2 regions of the Synechococcus sp. R55.7 genome follow, and region 1 is predicted to be linked to the other one. Evidence: predicted binding sites of a transcription regulator. Region 1 holds the regulator's gene; the other holds the start of a gene.
What was found. The regulator NtcA, encoded in region 1, controls nitrogen genes in cyanobacteria. The targets are predictions, from matches to a motif close to GTANCNNNNGNTAC.

Region 1 (5,810 bases):
GAGCAGCCCGACCAGGTGCAGGAGGTGATCCCCGAGGCGGAGGAGACCCTGCAGGGGGTTAGCTTGATCAACAATCAGTTTGTGGCCTTCTACCTCAAAGACGCCCACACCCAGATCAAGACCTTTGCTTTAGACGGTAGCTACCTGGGGGAAATTCCGCTGCCCGGGCTGGGATCCGCCAGCGGCTTTGGCGGCAAGCGCTACGACACCGAGACCTTCTACACCTTCACCAGCTTCACCACCCCACCCACCATCTACCGCTACGATTTCACCAGCGGCACCAGCACCCTGTTCCGTCAGCCCCAGGTGGATTTCGATCCCCAGGCCTACGAGGTGCAGCAGGTGTTCTACACCAGCAAAGATGGCACCCGCATCCCCATGTTTCTCGTCCACCGCCGTGGCCTGACTCGGACAGGGGATCACCCCACCCTGCTGTATGGCTACGGCGGCTTTGGCATCTCTCTTACCCCCAGCTTTTCAGTGGGTCTGGTGGCCTGGCTGGAAATGGGAGGGGTTTACGCCCAGCCCAATTTGCGCGGCGGCGGCGAGTACGGAGAAGAGTGGCACCAGGCGGGCACCAAGCTCAACAAGCAAAAGGTGTTCGACGACTTTATTGCCGCTGCCGAGTGGCTGATAGCCCATGGCTACACCAACCCCGCCAAGTTGGCCATCTCCGGCGGCAGCAACGGCGGCCTGCTGGTGGGGGCCTGCCTGGTTCAGAGGCCGGAGCTGTTTGCAGCGGCCCTGCCGGCAGTGGGGGTGTTCGACATGCTGCGCTTTCATAAGTTCACCATCGGCTGGGCCTGGATCTCCGAGTACGGATCCCCGGAGAACCCGGAGGAATTCAAGGCCCTCTACGCCTATTCCCCTCTGCACAACCTCAAGCCCGGCACTGCCTATCCCGCCACCCTGATCACCACCGCAGATCACGACGACCGGGTGGTGCCCGCCCACAGCTTCAAGTTTGCCGCTGCCCTGCAGGCAGCCCAGGGGGGATCCCAGCCCATCCTCATCCGCATCGACACCAAGGCAGGGCACGGGGCCGGCAAGCCCACCAGCAAGCTGATTGAGGAAGCTGCCGACCGCTGGGCCTTTTTGGTGCAGGTGCTAGGGATCCCCTGGGACGGAACGGGAAGTTAGCGAGCTCTAGGACCCAGGCCCACCCGACCGGCATAAACTGCCGCTTCCCCCAGCTCGTCTTCGATGCGCAGCAGTTGGTTGTACTTGGCAATGCGCTCGCTGCGGCAGAGGGATCCGGTTTTGATCTGCCCGGCACGGGTGGCCACCGCCAAGTCGGCAATGGTGGTGTCTTCCGTCTCGCCAGAGCGGTGGCTGATGATGGTGCGAAAGCCGGCTTGAACTGCCAATTGGATGGCCGAGACGGTCTCCGTCAGGGTGCCGATTTGGTTGGGCTTGATCAAAATGGCGTTGGCGGCGGCGCTGTCGATACCCTTTTGCAGGCGGGTCAGGTTGGTTACAAACAGGTCATCTCCCACCAGCTGTACCCGGGATCCCAGTTGAGCGGTCATGGCTTGCCAACCGGCCCAGTCTTCTTCCGCTAGCCCATCTTCAATGGAAAGGATGGGATAGTTGGCCAGCAGTTGCTGGTAGTAAGCCACCATATCAGCCGCGCTGTGGGCTTTGCCCTCAAAGTGATATTGCCCATCCTGCAGCAGCTCGTTGGCGGCCACATCCAAGGCCAAGGCGATATCTGCTCCCGGTTTGTAGCCTGCCTGTTCAATAGCCGTCATCAGCAGATCCAAAGCCGCCGCATTGGAGTCGAGATCAGGAGCAAACCCCCCTTCATCCCCCACACCGGTGGACAGCCCCTTCTGCTGCAGCACTTGTTTTAGTACCGCAAACACCTCAGCCCCGTAGCGCAGCGCCTCGCGAAAGCTGGCCGCTCCAATGGGCACAAGCATAAATTCTTGAATATCGACGTTGTTGTCGGCGTGGGCGCCGCCGTTGAGCACGTTCATCAGCGGCACCGGCAGCAGGTTGGCAAAGGGCCCCCCCAGGTATTTGTAAAGAGGCAAGCCCACTGCTTCCGCAGCCGCTTTGGCTGTCGCCAGAGAAACTGCCAAAATAGCGTTGGCCCCCAGGCGGGACTTGTTGGGGGTGCCGTCCAGGTCGATCAGCAACTGGTCAATACGGGCTTGGTTGAGGGCATCTTCTCCCTGCAGCTCCGACTGGATGGGGCCAAGGATGTTTTCCACCGCCCTCAGCACACCCTTACCGCCGTAGCGTTTGGGATCCCCGTCCCGCAGCTCATGGGCCTCGAAGGTACCGGTCGAGGCACCGCTGGGAACCTGCGCCAAGCCCGTTGCTCCATTGGCTAGACCCACCAGGGCTTCTAGGGTGGGACGCCCTCGCGAGTCGAGGATCTCATGGGCGGTAATCCACTCGATGGCCGTTTCCACAGTTACACCTCAGCAATTGGCTAGATAGCTCTGGCCAAAGCCAGATCCCCCCATAGACTAGTAGATTCTTGCCCGCGATCCGGTCAGCTTCCAGAAAACTTTAAGTCTGTCCTTCGGGCACAGAGATTCTTCAAGGCTGCAGCAGTAGATTGAACATAGGCCGGCCAGAGCTTCAACTAGCCGTCGAGCGGGGTTTGCCTGGGCAAGGTGCTACTCAGGAGGTGTTCTCCTCTTCCTTCTAGGCAAAGCGATGGCTCAGCCGCATCGGGTCGTGTACGGTGATCTTCTTCTTGTGAATGGAGATGTACTTCTTCTTGCGCAGCTCTCCCAACAGGCGGGTGATGGTGACGCGGGTTGAGCCAATGGCCTCGGCAATGGCCTGGTGAGACAGCTTGAGATCGATGGTGACCCCATCTGGGCCAGGCACCCCGAAATCGCGACAGAGAATCAACAAAAAGCTGACCAGACGGGATCCCATGTCGCGATGAGCCAGCGTCTCGATCATCATCTCCGTTTGCAAGATACGAGACGACAGGCTTTTAACCAGCAACATGGCCAGTTCGGCGTTCTCCTGCAAGGATTTTTCCACCTGCTCGATCGGCAGAGAGAGTAACTCGGTAGGTGTAAAAGCCACCGAGTGATAAAAGCGGTCGGAGCGCTGTCCCGTGATAAAGGAGAGCACGCCGAAGATGCTGTTTTCGCGTAGGAGGGCGACGGTGATTTCCTCCCCCATTTCGTAGACCCGCGAGAGCTTAACGGCTCCCTTCACCAAAAAGTAAACCCGCTCCGCCGGATCCCCTGGAAAAAAAATGGTCTTCCCGCGCTCAAACGTTTCGATAACCGGAGGATGGTGAGGGCCTCCCAATTGCTTGAAGGCTGTGATCAGAGATTTTTCCGCTACGGCCACCGCCATACTCATCAACCTTTTAAGGTCAGTTTATACCTAAGATCAACCTATTAAGATCAATCTAGAAGCATTAGGCTAGGTTGCGACCCCTTGACTTCAGAATCGATGATGATACCAAGATTTACCCTAAAGTAGAAGGTTCTGCCCAGGCATCTTTGTAGCACGTGCTACATTTTTGAGTCTCGTTTTTGCCCCAGAAAGGGATCCCCAACCGAAAGCAGGGGTTAGGATAAGAGCCATTGTCGCTGGGGGCTGCGCCAGCCCTTGGCGGTAGAGAGTGGAGTGGGTTGGAACATTCTATCTATCTATCTATCTATCTATGGGGATCCCAGAGGTTATCGTTGCTGCACCTTCTCAACTGAGCCGCCAGCATTTCACAGTGCGGATGCCGGATCCGGCCAATCACCTGCTGGAGGTGGAACTGCAGATCCAAGAGGTGGATCCAGAGGTGCCTTTGCGGCTGCGACTGCCGGTGTGGACGCCGGGATCCTACTTGGTGCGGGAGTATGCCCGTCATGTGCAGGAGTTTCAGGCGGCAACTGAGCAAGGGATCCCTTTGGCCTGGCGGAAGGTGGATAAGAATACCTGGCAAATCGATCCGCCGGGTTCTTCTGCCGTGAAGGTGTGCTACCGGGTCTATGCCTATGAGCTGACGGTGCGCACAAACCATCTGGATTTGACCCACGCCTATTTCAACGGGGCAGCGCTCTTTCTCTACGTGCCCGGTCGCGAGCGGGAACCTTACACCTTGACGGTGATCCCCCCCAAGCCGGATTGGCGCATCGCCACCAGTTTGCGGCCTTTGATCTCCTCTTCTGGGGATCCCGCTTCCGGCCAGTCTTTTGTGGCGGAGGACTATGACGAGCTGGTGGATAGCCCGGTGGAGGTGGGCCTGCATCGGATGCAATCGTTTGAGGTGGAAGGGATCCCGCATTACCTTGTGGTTTGGGGGTCGGGCACTCTGGATGTCGATCGGGCCGTTGCCGATGCCAAGGCCATTGTCGAAACCACAGCCGCATTTTTTGGTGGGCTACCCTACGACCGCTACTGGTTCATTGTGCATTTGTCGCCGGGAGGATTTGGTGGCCTTGAGCACAAGTACAGCACCACCCTTCTTTACTCTGGGCTGGAGCTGCATCAGCCGGAGTCCTATCGGCGCTTTTTGTCTTTGCTGGCCCACGAGTTGTTTCATGCCTGGAATGTCAAGCGTCTGCGTCCTCTGGCATTGGAAAAGATCGATTACAACCAGGAAAATTATCTGGAATGTCTGTGGTTTTGTGAGGGGGCGACCAGCTATTACGAAAACGTCATCTTATTGAGGGCAGGGATCCTCAGTGCCGGCGATTTTTTAAAAGTTCTTTCCGAACAGATTGGCCGCTTGCAGCGTACTCCGGGCCGGGCCGTGCAATCGCTGCGGGAGTCCAGCTTCGATACCTGGATCAAACTCTACCGCCCCCACGAAAACACCCTCAACAGCCAGGTTTCTTATTACTTAAAAGGGGCTTTGGTCTGTTGGCTGCTGGATCTGCACATTCGCCACCTTTCCGGCGGTCAGGGATCCCTGGATACGGCTTTGCAGGATCTGTGGCAGCGCTTTGGTCGGTCAGAGAAGGGCTACAGCGACCAAGACTTGCGGGAGGCGTTTGAGCGGGCAGCCGGTGCCGATCTTGGCCGGTTTTTCGCAGCCTATGTGGAAGGCACGGAAGAGCTAGACTACAACACTTACCTACACCCCTTTGGCCTCACCCTTAAAGCCCACTTCAGCCGCCCCAACCCCATCCCATACCTGGGCCTCAATTTCAACGGCGAGGGCAATCGCATCAGCACAGTGGAGATGGGATCCCCGGCGCAAAAAGCAGGCATCTGGGCCGGCGATGAGCTGGTGGCCCTGGATGGGTTCAGGGTGAGCGCTGCCAACTTGGCGGAACGCTTGACGGCCTATCAGCCCCACCAGATCATTTGTTTGAGCGTTTTTCAAGCCGATCAGTTGAAACATTTCTGGATCCCGTTGGATCCCCCTCGGCCCGATGTCTACACGTTGGAGGTGTTGCCTGAACTGACTCCTGCTCAAGAAGCCCTTCAGCAAGGCTGGCTGGGATCCCTTGTCGGCGCCCAGCTTCGGTCAGAGGCAGGTCCCCATCTGCTTGAAAATTCACCTATCTCCTCCTAGCATGTTGAGGCAAGCAGGTAATCCAGTTAACTGGAAAGAAAAGTAACAGCAGCAGAGGACAGGAGTATCTGATGGACTTAGTTTTGGTTTTATTGATTGGGGCAGCTGTTGGTTTCTCGGTAGGCATTTACGTTGCTCGCCAGTATGGGGCCAGTCCTAAACTGGAAATCTGGAAACGAGAGATTATCAGAGATATATCTTCGCAGCTAAGCCAACACAGCCAAGAACTCAACGACCCGGACAAAGCACTCATCAAGTTGAGCGAAGGATTGGTAGACAAGATTTCTCAAAAGTTACAGGAAAAGTTACAGGC
Region 2 (5,922 bases), on a different contig from region 1:
GGATCCTGCGGGATATCTTTACCCTGGGCGCCCGTCCCATTGCCCTGCTTAACTCGCTGCGCTTTGGGCCGCTAACCGATCCCCGCAACCGCCGCCTCATGGCCAGGGTGGTGGAAGGGATCGCCCACTACGGCAACTGTGTCGGGGTACCCACAGTGGGGGGAGAAGTGGCGGTGGATCCCTGCTACAGCGGCAATCCCTTGGTCAACGTCATGGCCCTGGGGCTGCTGGAGACGCCGGCAGTGGTGAAATCGGCAGCGCGGGGGGTGGGGAACCCGGTCTTGTACGTGGGCGCCACCACCGGGCGGGATGGCATCCGCGGCGCCAGCTTTGCCAGCGCCGAGCTCAAGGAGGATGCGCAGCAGGATCGGCCGGCAGTGCAGGTGGGGGATCCCTTCCTGGGCAAGTGCCTCATCGAGGCCTGTCTGGAGGCCTTTGCCACAGGAGCTGTGGTGGCTGCCCAGGATATGGGGGCAGCCGGGATCACCTGCTCCACCGCGGAGATGGCCGCCAAGGGAGGGGTGGGGATCCGCTTTGACCTCGACCGAGTGCCGGCGCGGGAAAGCGGCATGGCTGCCTGGGAATACCTGCTCTCGGAATCCCAGGAGCGGATGCTGCTGGTGGTGCAAAAAGGCCGCGAGGCGGAGGTGATGGAGATCTTCCACCGCTGGGGTTTGCAAGCTAGTGTGGCCGGGGAAGTCATTGCCGAGCCGCTGGTGGAGATCTGGCACCAGGGATCCTGCGTGGTGCAGGTGCCGGTGCGGGCTTTGGCCGAAGACACCCCCGCCTATGTCCGTCCGGTGTTGCCAGAGCCGCCAGCCTACGTGCAGGCAGCGTGGCAATGGGATCCCGCCACTCTACCCCCTTGTGATTGCCAGGGGATCCACCTCGCTCAGGCAACGCTGGCATGGAAAGAGGTGCTGCTGCAGCTTTTGGCCAGCCCCACCCTGGCCAGCAAAGCCTGGATCTATCGCCAATACGACCACCAGGTGCAAAACAACACCGTCCTTTGGCCGGGCCAGGGAGATGCGGCGGTTATCCGCATCCGTTCCCAAAAGTTTGGCGTGGGCGAGGTGCCGCCCCTGCGAGCTTCCCGCAAGGCCATCGCTGCCACCCTGGATGGCAATGGCCGCTGGGTGTATTTGGATCCCTACGAGGGGGCCAAGGCAGCCGTGGCGGAAGCTGCCCGCAACCTCACCTGTGTGGGGGCCGATCCCCTAGCTGTTACCGATAACCTTAACTTTGGCAATCCCGAAAACCCGGTGGTGTACTGGCAGCTGGCCCTGGCCTGTCGGGGGATTGGAGATGCCTGCCGTGCCCTCGGTACGCCGGTAACGGGGGGAAACGTTTCTCTCTACAACGAGACCCTCACCCCCCAGGGATCGCAGGCTATCTACCCTACCCCTGTCATTGGCATGGTGGGTCTTATTCCCGACTTGAAATGCATCTGTGGCCAGGGGTGGCAGCAAGAAGGGGATCTCATTTACCTCCTGGGATCCCAGGCCCTCACCAGCTTGGGGGGCAGCGAGTATTTGGCGGTCATCCACCAGCAAGTTACGGGCCGGCCCGCGCCAGTGGATCTGGAATTGGAAAAGCGGGTGCAAGCTGCCTGTCGCCATGGAATCCGCCAGGGCTGGGTGCGCTCTGCCCACGACTGCAGCGAGGGGGGATTGGCTGTGGCTTTGGCAGAAGCCTGCTTGAGCGGAGGCCGCGGCGCAACCCTCTCCCTGGCTCCTGGATCCTTGCGCTGGGATCAGGCCCTGTTTGGCGAGGGATCCAGCCGCATCCTGGTTTCTGTGGATCCGGCCCAGCGCTCTGCTTGGGAAGCCTACTTAGAAGCGCAGCTTGCCGGCCAGTGGCAGCTTTTGGGAGAGGTGGGATCCCCTGCGGATCCCCTGCTCTTAAGGACGGCAGAAGAGGATCCCTTACTGGTGGTGTCTTTGGCAGCCATGCAGGCCGCCTACCACGGTGCCTTTTCGGACTAGCTGAGCCTCGGTTGGGAAACCGTTTTCTGCGCCCAGCTCCCTTCTCCCTTGGGGAGAGGGGCCAGAGGTTGGAGAGGACAACATCCTTAGGGGGATTTTTCCTCACACAAATTGGCCTGGATCACCTCTCGATATTGGGACTTGGGCTTAACGCCCACCAACTGGGCCACCAGCGTCTTGTTTTTGAAAAATTGCACCGTCGGGGTGCCCGCCACCCCCCCTGCCTCTGCAATCTCCGGATCTTTCTCAATATCGATCTCCACCACGTGCAGCTTGTCCGAGAACTCATCGATGATCTTGTTCAAGATCGGCTTGAGGGCATGACAAGGGGCACAGGTGGGGGCGGTGTACTTGACCATGAGCAGGCGATCGCTTTCGTGGTAGAGTCGCCGCAGGGCATAGCTCCCCTCATGGCAAGTCTTGCTGAAGTCTAAGTCATCCTGTCCATTCTCCTCAAAGCTGGCCTCCTCAACAGCAGGATCCCCAGCAGACTCTGCCGCAGAAGTCGCAGCAGGGCTGGGTTCAGGATGGCTTTGGGGAAGGACGTGATACTCCTGGGCCAAGCCGTGTTCCGAGAGCCAGCGCTCTGCCAACATGGCCGCCATACAGCCGGTGCCGGCAGCGGTAATCGCCTGACGAAACTCGTGATCCTGCACGTCGCCGGCGGCAAACACCCCCTCCACACTGGTGGCCACGGATCCCGGGCGGGTGACGATGTAGCCGACTTCATCCAGTTCCAGTTGTCCTTTGAACAAGTCGGTGTTGGGCTTGTGGCCAATGGCATAAAATAGGCCACCCACTGACATCTCGCGTATTTCGCCGGTTTGGTTGTTCCGCACTTTCACCCCGGTCAGGCGCAGGCCGTCGCCCATCACTTCCACCGCCTCGGTGTTCCAGTGCACAGTGATCTTGGGGTTGTTGAGAACACGATCCTGCATGGCCTTGCTGGCCCGCATTTTGTCGCTGCGCACCAGCATGTGCACGTGGGATCCAAACTTGGTCAGGTAGGTGGCCTCCTCACAGGCAGTATCGCCGCCGCCGATCACCACCAATTCCACCCCTCTGAACATGGGCATAGCCCCATCGCAGACAGCACAAGCTGACATGCCCCGGTTCCAGTAGGTCTCCTCCCCCGGCAGGTGTAGGCGCTTGGCTGTGGCCCCGGTGGCGATGATCAGGCTGTGGGTGCGCAATTCCCGCTCGTCAGAACGGACGACAAAGGGCCGCTGGCTTAAATCCACAAAGGTGACATCTTCGGTGTAAAGTTCTGCCCCCCACCGCTGCGCTTGAGCCCGCATGTTCTTCATCAGTTGGGGGCCGGTGATGCCCTCGGGAAAGCCCGGAAAGTTTTCCACCTCGGTGGTGGTCATCAGTTGCCCGCCCGGGATCCCGCCCGCCTGGAACCCCTCAAACACAACCGGCTTCAGGTTGGCACGCCCAGCGTAAATGGCTGCTGTGAACCCAGCAGGGCCGGAGCCGATAATCACCACATTCTCAACCCGACTTTGCTCTGTCATCCGATGTCTCTCCTTCTGCAATGGGAATAAAAGCCAAACTCATAACGACTACGCTTTAGCTTAACACCCCTTGGCGAACCGGTCGAGGCCGAGGCCTATTAGCCTCATTTTCGCTCGCCTCAGGCCATTGGGGCCTTTTTTGCCCATCCCATAGGGTTATCTCTGCCCAGAGGTTGGCCAAGTGGCGGCCATTGCCCAAGTTTTGGATCCCCAACACCCAATCCCGGTTGACCCAAGCCAGAAGGAAAAGAGGTGTCTGAGATGGCCAGCAATTTGGTCTTGGTCAGAAAGCGGAGCTCAAATGAATTTTGTATCAGAAACTACAAAATACCCGTGTTGGCCTTTCTAGGATGAGTGAGCGTTTTTGGCCTGTCTGGGTCGAAGCGTGGGGATCACCTGCTGGGATCCCATTTGTTTCAGCCACAGTTCCCCCAGTCTTAACCGCAACCCAATCAGGAGAGAGTAATGGCATCCACGCCCCAAGAAGTGCTTCAGATGATCCAGGACAACAACGTCCAGATAGTGGATCTCAAGTTTGTGGATATCTTTGGCACCTGGCAGCATGTTTCCTTCCACACCTCGATGATCAAGGAAGAAACCTTCACCGAGGGGCTTCCCTTTGACGGATCCAGTATCCGGGGCTGGAAAGCGATCAACGAGTCGGACATGTACATGGTGCCGGATCCCAAGACGGCTTGGATCGATCCCTTTCTGGAGGTGCCCACCCTCAGCATAACTTGCAGCATTGTTGAGCCGCGCACCGGCCAGCCCTATAGCCGCTGTCCCCGCAGCCTTGCCGCCCGTGCCGTTGCCTATCTGCAATCGACGGGCATTGCCGATACGGCTTACTTCGGGCCGGAAGCGGAGTTTTTCATTTTTGAGGATGTTCGCTTCGACCAAACCCAAAACTCGGCCTACTACTTCGTGGATTCCATCGAAGGTCGCTGGAACTCGGGCCGCGAGGAGAAAGGTGGCAACCTGGGCTACAAGCCTCGCTACAAAGAGGGCTATTTCCCGGCCCCGCCCACCGATGCCCATCAAAACATCCGCACCGAGATGCTGCTGACCATGGGCAAGTTGGGGGTGCCCATCGAGAAGCATCACCACGAGGTGGCTACCGGCGGGCAAGGGGAGTTGGGCTATCGCTTTGCCGATCTGATCACGGCTGCCGACTACATGATGGTTTACAAATACGTGATCCGGAATGTGGCCCGCAAGCACGGCAAAACCGTCACCTTCATGCCCAAGCCCCTGTTTAACGACAACGGCACCGGCATGCACACCCACCAGTCCCTCTGGAAGGATGGCCAGCCTTTGTTCTATAGCGAAGGCACCTATGCCAACCTGAGCGAGACGGCTCTCTACTACATCGGTGGCCTGCTCAAGCATGCCCCGGCGATCCTGGCCTTCACCAACCCCACCACCAACTCCTACAAGCGCTTGGTGCCCGGCTTCGAGGCGCCGGTGAACCTGGCTTACTCCCAGGGCAACCGTTCCGCTGCCATTCGCATTCCGGTGACCGGCAACAATCCCAAGGCCAAGCGTCTGGAGTTCCGCTGCCCGGATGCCACCTGCAACCCCTACATCGCCTTTTCGGCCATGCTGATGGCTGGCCTGGACGGGATCAAGAATAAGATCCATCCCGGCGAGCCCTTGGACAAAGATATCTACGATCTGGAGCCGGAAGAGCTGGCCAAGATCCCTTCCACGCCTGGATCCCTGCTGGATGCTCTGGAAAGCTTGCAGAAGGATCATGCCTTCTTGCTAGAGGGCGGTGTCTTTACTGAGGATCTGATCCAGACCTATATCGAGTACAAGATCGACAACGAGATCAACCCCATCAATCTGCGGCCTCACCCCTACGAGTTCGCCCTTTACTTCGACGCCTAAGCGGTGTGGCCGATTCTGCAGCGGGATCCCTGATGGGATCCCGTTTTTTTCCGAGGAAATAGCACCCCTCAATTGTGGATCCCTTGGGCAACTTAGCTACTTTTGGTCAACAGCACCTCGTGCCAGCGTTGAAGCGTCCTGTGCCGTCCATCGACCTGAGGAAGCTCAACCCAGAAACCAAAAGGGGATCCCCAGCCGGGATCCCTTCTCGCTGAGCTCATGCCAGAGCATCAACAGTTACGGGCAGATCAGCTCATGCTGACACGGCTACGGTCGTAGTTGAGCCGAAAGGTGGGATGCACTTTTCCTTGGATGCGGTTCCAGAAGTTGCGCACGTTGACATGCAGGCCAATCTGCTCTGTACCGCGGAGCAGCATGGATTGCTGGCGAATCCGAATCAAGCGTTGATGGCTCATCATCAAGCGGCGAGACAGCTCATCCAAGACATGAGAACGGCCATTGGCAGCCACCGGGGCAGATGCCTCTGCCGTCTGAACGGGTTGAGCCGGCCCTTCGGCCGCCTTGAGATG

Region 2: glnA (type I glutamate--ammonia ligase) is a predicted target of NtcA. The motif match lies at 3,813-3,826, and genes of this name have one in related genera.

What each region holds. Positions count from the first base shown of each region.
Region 1 is NZ_JANSIC010000145.1:484-6,293, forward strand. It holds partial or broken gene NW820_RS08610 (prolyl oligopeptidase family serine peptidase) at 1-1,140, shown strand, start outside; gene eno (phosphopyruvate hydratase) at 1,137-2,420, opposite strand; gene ntcA (global nitrogen regulator NtcA) at 2,659-3,333, opposite strand; gene NW820_RS08625 (M61 family metallopeptidase) at 3,647-5,497, shown strand; partial or broken gene NW820_RS08630 (hypothetical protein) at 5,569-5,810, shown strand, end outside.
Region 2 is NZ_JANSIC010000070.1:5,545-11,466, reverse strand. It holds partial or broken gene purL (phosphoribosylformylglycinamidine synthase subunit PurL) at 1-1,985, shown strand, start outside; gene trxB (thioredoxin-disulfide reductase) at 2,072-3,502, opposite strand; gene glnA (type I glutamate--ammonia ligase) at 3,968-5,392, shown strand; gene NW820_RS05415 (DUF4278 domain-containing protein) at 5,641-5,922, opposite strand, start outside.